One region of the Bacillus sp. CGMCC 1.60114 genome, then DNA from elsewhere that is predicted to be linked to it. Evidence: a T-box and tRNA genes for the amino acid it is inferred to sense, from the RefSeq annotation. Region 1 holds a T-box; the other holds one or more tRNA genes.

Evidence for each region. The T-box of region 1 lies ahead of ACFQZ1_RS04535 (valine--tRNA ligase). A T-box ahead of a tRNA ligase gene usually reads a tRNA of that ligase, here a tRNA-Val.
Region 2: it has a tRNA-Val gene. The T-box ahead of ACFQZ1_RS04535 (valine--tRNA ligase) is inferred to sense a tRNA for this amino acid. The anticodon was not compared.

The regions. Positions count from the first base shown of each region.
Region 1 covers NZ_JBHTHG010000007.1:271,906-275,330, reverse strand. The annotation lists gene ysxE (spore coat protein YsxE) at 1-749, shown strand, start outside; gene ACFQZ1_RS04540 (hypothetical protein) at 799-993, opposite strand; T-box leader at 1,250-1,481, shown strand; gene ACFQZ1_RS04535 (valine--tRNA ligase) at 1,520-3,425, shown strand, end outside.
Region 2 covers NZ_JBHTHG010000012.1:292,249-295,673, forward strand. The annotation lists gene ACFQZ1_RS07490 (D-alanyl-D-alanine carboxypeptidase family protein) at 1-813, opposite strand, end outside; gene ACFQZ1_RS07495 (hypothetical protein) at 969-1,214, opposite strand; tRNA gene ACFQZ1_RS07500 (tRNA-Val) at 1,417-1,489, shown strand; gene ACFQZ1_RS07505 (DUF1259 domain-containing protein) at 1,765-2,154, shown strand; gene ACFQZ1_RS07510 (glycoside hydrolase family 1 protein) at 2,520-3,425, opposite strand, start outside.

The DNA of each region.
Region 1 (3,425 bases):
CTTGGTTAGGAAGTGCAGAGGGACAAGGTGAAGAGAATGATCAGTATCATAAAATGTTTCAAAATCTTGCCTTAATGCACAAAAAAACGGCGCGAGAAGAAGAAGTGAAGGAAGAGGTGCTTCAGGAACATTTTGATGCCATTTCAAGTCGCTGGGAACAAGATGGAGACCTATTAGAGCAGTTTTTAGTTGACTCTGAAGCAAAGTGGTATATGTCTCCGTTTGAATTGCAGTATTGCACTTACTTTCACCAAGCGCTGCGTGCTCATGAATTTGCGAAGAAACAGTTTACAGAATGGCATGAAGCGATGAAAGAAAAAGAAAAAACACGCATTTCATTTATTCATGGCAATGTTTCCATGAATCACTTTTTATTTGATTATCAGCGGAATGGTTATTTTATTAGTTTGGAAGATGCGCAGCTTGCTACTCCAGTTCAAGATATCGTTCAGTTTTATTCACGTTCCTTTAACACATATCCAATTGCAAGAAATGATCGGTATGAATGGTACCAAATCTATCAAAAGAACTTTGCGTTTACAAAGGAAGAAAAGTTACTTATGTTTGCATATTTAGCTTATCCAAAAACATTTATAAAGCAAGTGCATTCATATATAAACACTCGAAATGTGCGTAATGGAGAACAGGAGCTAAATGATGTAGCTATGCTTCAACAAGCTCATTGGCTTATAAGTAATATTGAGTATTTTGTGGCACAGCTTCAAGCTGCTGAGCAACAACCACAGTAAAATTGGATGGGGAATTCAAAATGAAATTAGCCGTAGCCTCAAGAAAAGGTTACGGCTGAAAATGTAGGCGAATTGTTGCTGCTACGAAAATAACAAGTATGATAAAATCTAAAAACGTAGGTAGGAGTAAAGTGCGAATGCCTTGGAAAATCGTGAGTGGGATTGCAAAGTCAGAAAACATCGTTTGTAAATTTCTTAGCCATGAAGGGGATGAAAAATTGTACGTGCGTCGAAAGCGTCGCATAATGGTCCTCCGTATTAGAAACTCCTCTAGTATCGAATAATAGGAGAAGGATAGGTGTGATATTACATTATGCGGGGTAAGTGTCTCATGTGCTTGTGCTGCACTTTTTCATTTTCTTTGCATATGTTATAAAAAACTTGGTTAAGCTGATTGAAAATAGAATGTAATTATTGTAGATGTAAGTCGAAAAAAATTTTTATCTTGACGAATGTAGTTTCGTTTTTTACACTATTGTATATAATAAATTAACAATCATATAAATGCGTTGAAGGGGAAGAGTATAACATTAAACGTCTTCAGAGAGGAGAATTATTAGCTGTGAGATTCTCTAGATAGTCATGTTAGAAGGTAGCCCTGGAGCATCTTTTCTGAACGGAGTCATTCTCATTAGGAAAAGACGGATTTGTCCGTTATCAAATTAAGAGTATAAGCAAATTTTGAATTTGTTTGTAAATAAAGGTGGTACCGCGATGTCCCTCGTCCTTTTTGGATGAGGGGCATTTTTTATTTTGAAGGAGGGAAAATAATGTCAAACACGGAAAAGAATTTACCGACTAAATATGATCATATGTCCGTTGAAGAAGGCCGTTATCAATGGTGGCTTGAAGGCAAATATTTCGAAGCAACAGGAGATGAAAAGAAACAACCATATACAATTGTAATCCCACCTCCAAACGTAACAGGTAAGCTGCACTTAGGTCATGCTTGGGATACGACGCTTCAAGATATTTTAACTCGTACAAAGCGTATGCAAGGTTACGATGTATTATGGCTTCCAGGAATGGACCATGCTGGTATTGCAACACAAGCGAAAGTAGAAGGAAAACTTCGTGAAGAAGGTATTTCACGTTACGATCTTGGCCGTGAGAAATTCCTTGAAAAAGCGTGGGAATGGAAAGAAGAATACGCTTCTCACATTCGTCAGCAATGGGGGAAAGTTGGTTTAGGATTAGATTACTCTCGTGAGCGCTTTACATTAGACGAAGGTTTATCTGATGCGGTTAATAAAGTATTCGTTCAATTATACGAAAAAGGTTTAATTTACCGCGGTGAGTATATTATTAACTGGGATCCAGCAACACGCACAGCTCTTTCTGATATTGAAGTAATTCATAAAGAGGTTCAAGGTGCATTCTATCATATGAACTATCCGTTAACAGACGGTTCTGGTCACATTCGCCTTGCAACAACTCGTCCAGAAACGATGCTTGGTGATACAGCGGTAGCAGTTCATCCAGAAGATGATCGTTACAAACATTTAATCGGAAAAACAGTTACACTTCCAATCGTTGGCCGTGAGATTCCGATTATTGCTGATGAGTACGTAGAAAAAGATTTCGGAACAGGCGTTGTGAAAATTACACCAGCTCATGATCCGAATGACTTTGAAGTAGGTAACCGCCACGACTTACCACGCATCCTAGTAATGAACGAAGATGGAACGATGAACGAAAAAGCTGGTAAGTATAACGGTATGGATCGCTTTGAATGCCGTAAGCAATTAGTAAAAGACTTGCAAGAAGCAGGCGTATTAGTAGAAATTGAGCCTCATATGCATTCTGTTGGTCATAGTGAGCGTAGCGGAGCTGTTGTTGAACCTTACTTATCAACACAATGGTTCGTAAAAATGGCACCACTTGCAGAAAAAGCGATTGAGCTTCAACAAAAAGAAGAAGAAAAAGTAACGTTCGTACCAGAGCGTTTTGAAAACACATACTTACGCTGGATGGAAAACATTCACGACTGGTGTATTTCTCGTCAATTATGGTGGGGTCACCGCATTCCAGCTTGGTATCATAAAGAGACTGGTGAAGTATACGTAGGTACAGAAGCACCAGCAGATATTGAAAACTGGAACCAAGATAACGACGTACTTGATACATGGTTTAGCTCAGCATTATGGCCGTTCTCAACACTTGGTTGGCCGAATGAAGATGCAGCAGACTTCAAACGTTACTATTCAACAGATGCTTTAGTAACTGGTTATGATATCATCTTCTTCTGGGTATCTCGTATGATTTTCCAAGGTTTAGAGTTTACAGGAGAGCGTCCATTTAAAGATGTATTAATTCACGGTTTAGTTCGTGATGAGCAAGGACGTAAAATGAGTAAATCTCTTGGTAACGGTATTGACCCAATGGATGTTATTGATAAGTACGGTGCAGATGCAATGCGCTTCTTCTTATCAACAGGAAGTGCACCAGGTCAAGATTTACGCTTTAGCATGGAGAAAGTAGAATCTACTTGGAACTTCATTAATAAAATTTGGAATGCATCACGTTTCGTATTAATGAACATGGATGACATGAAATACGAAGATATCGATTTAACTGGTGAAAAATCAGTTGCAGATAAGTGGATTTTAACTCGCTTAAATGAAACGATCGAAAGTGTAACACGTAATATGGATAAATATGAGTTTGGTGAAGCTG
Region 2 (3,425 bases), on a different contig from region 1:
CGGAAAAGCATAATCAGCAATTTGTTTCATATCTTCGTAAATTTCTGGCTTTTGTGAAGCCATTACAACATTAATAATACGATTTCCATCTCTTTCATTTATTTCTACAAGCGTATTACGAGCTTCATTTGTAAAACCTGTTTTCCCGCCAATACAATATGGATTTTCAAAATATCTTCCTTTATTAAAAATAGAAGCTGTTTGTCTTGACGTTGTAACAGTTGTTCGTTTCGTATTCATTGCCTTTATAATTTCCGGATACTTCATCACACCTCTTGTAATCATTGCCATATCATAAGGTGTTGTATAATGATTGGGATCATGAAGACCGTTTGGCGTAACAAAGTGACTATCCTTTGCACCCAGTTGCAGTGCCTTCTCGTTCATCATCTTCGCAAAATTTTCCGGACTTCCTGCAATATGCTCTGCAATCGCATATGCCATATCATTCGCACTCAGCACCATCAAAATCATAAGGGCATTATCCCGATCTACTGTCTCTCCTGGTTGAAATTCAATTTGATAATTACTTTTTTCTTCTTCAAGAGCTTTTGGAGAAAATGCAATTTGCTCTCCTGGCTTCGTATGCTCCATCAATAAAATACTTGTCAATACCTTTGTTACACTAGCTGGATAAGCATGCTGATGCGCGTTTTTATCATACAAAACATCCCCTGTCTTCGCATCAATAGAAACTGCATATTGTCCAAACACATTTGGTACAGGTGGAGTTTCTGCATAAAATTTAGCAGGGGCAATAAAAAATAAACCGCTTGCAATAATTAATACCAAAATTTTCTTAAAATTTCCCATACAACTCTCCTTTTCCCTCTCCCTTTATATGTACAAATAGATTATTAGATATAAATATAACAATAAAATAATATATGTTTTTTACTCACTATCTTTTACTATATCATAATTTTACAAAAAAATACAGAAAAAAACGACATAAAAAGAAGGAGGCACTATTCCTCCTCATCTGTCTTATCTGCCTTATCTTTCGCATCTTTTAATAACTCCATAAACTTATTACTAGCTTCCTCTTCTGTTGTCTCCTCCGTTATCCCTATAAATGACCAGTTCTTGGACTCTACCCATTTCATAAACTCATCTGAAAATTCCTCATGAGTTATATCTACATCAAGAATTGCTCCATTAATAGCAATTGTTCTATATCTTGGTACATACATTTTAAAAGTTTTTCTTCGCATACATACCCCTTCATTTATATATTTTTATACAAAATATTATTTGTTCGTTTATATAATATATTAATAGAATAGTAAAAAATCAACACTCATTACGCCCTAAAAAAGTCTAAAAATTTAAAATAAATATATATTCTACTTGATTTTACTATAAGACTATTTTACAATTAATTGCATATCAGTTTATACTACATATAAGTTTCCTGATCCCGTAGCTCAGCAGGGAGAGCGCCACCTTGACAGGGTGGAGGTCGCTGGTTCGAACCCAGTCGGGATCATACTGAAACCCCTTGATATTCAAGGGGTTTTTATTTTGTATTTCTCAATTCTAAGGCCACCAAAAAACCTCTAGTCACAAATTAGTCATCCTATCATAAATGATGAGTAAAAATAAATTCACGATTTCTCTATTGCAACTGCCTGTACAACTTTATTTGAATTTTAATAGGATATTATGAAAGATTTATATTTTTATAGGAGTTAACGTAGTTTGCAAAAAGAAAGAGGAAAGTTGTAAAAAACAAAATACAGTGTAAAGAAGGTGATAAATAAAATGGTGAACAATGAAGAAACACTTTGTCGTAAGTTTGCAAAAATTATAGGCGGTCAATCAGGATTTGCGGGTGGAAAGTGTGTAGCTACAATATCTCGAGATCAAATAAACGCAACGATTTTGGAAAAGAGATTTGGGGTAACTTCTTCTTTCTCATTCGAATCAATAAATAATTTAAGTGGCGAAGCTTTATGTTTAGGAAGAGTAGCACTTTTACAAAATGAAGTGGAGCCATTTATTACTGTAATTGAAGCTCAGGAAATAATAGTTTCGTCTATCCACAATGAATGGTTGTTCGATAATCCACGTTTGATTTATGTCAATATCGAATCTGTTGAAGAACCATTGACTTTTGCAAGAAAAGTCAAAAGAGCGTTAAAAGCTATTTGACCATAATCTTTGCACCAATTAAAGGAACCTCATTCTCTTTTCGTTTGACGTAAAATCATATGCACCTTACAAGTTAGATAACATAAAATTCAGAGAGAATAAGATTACTTATTCTCTCCTTCTAAAAATTAATTCTCTTTTTTTATATTTTAAAATTACATTTTTGGCTTCGATAAATCCTGCTTGAGAAGTTACCCCTGATAATAATCCTCCAAAGCCTCTGTTTTAAATTCATATTTTGTAACAGAACCCCATAAAATATTGCGCAAAGCATTTACACCTGTTGTCTTTTGAATATAGGCTATCTCGGTAGCCCTTAACAAAAGTATTTCCTTTGTAAAAAGAAAATTACTATTAATAGATTTTTATAGCCTTTCCCCATTTGTTGCAATTACATCTTTATACCAGAAAAAGGACTTCTTCTTTTTCCGTTCTAATGTGCCGCTGCCATCGTCATGTTTATCAACATAAATGAAGCCGTAACGTTTGGAGAACTCACCTGTTGACATACTTACCATATCAATACAGCCCCAGCTTGTGTAGCCTATTAATTCAACACTATCTTCAATGGCTTCACCCATTGCTTTCACGTGCTCACGAAGATAGTCAATTCGATAGTCATCGTTGATTGTGCCATCTTCTTCTATTTTGTCATAGGCTCCTAACCCATTTTCTACAACAAATAGCGGTTTCTGATAGCGATCATATAATTTGTTTAAGCTAATGCGTAATCCTTCAGGGTCGATTTCCCAGCCCCAGTCGCTTGCTTTTAAGAACGGATTTCTTATGCCACCAATAATATTCCCTTGCGTTGCTTCTGCATCTGTCTTCACTTTCTTCTCAGTGCGGGACATGTAATAACTAAATCCAATATAATCAACAGTGCCTTCTTTTATTAATTCTAAGTCACCATCTTGAATCTCTAATTCGATATTATGTTCTTTAAAGTACCTCTTCATAAAAGCTGGATACTTACCCCGTACTTGCACATCTGCACAATAGTAATTGAAAAGCTGTTCTTCCTGAAGGGCATACATTACATTTTCCGGATTGGAATCAAAGGCATATACAGGCGCAAAGAGAATCATACAACCAATTTTGGAATTAGGAATGATCTCATGGCATGCTTTAACCGCAATGGAGCTTGCGACAAATTGATGATGGTATGCCTGAAAGGTAGGCTGGTATTTATCCTCTTCTTTTTGAATGGAAAAACCAAGACCTTGAATCGGCATCACCAAGCTGCTATTGATTTCATTAAAAGTCATCCA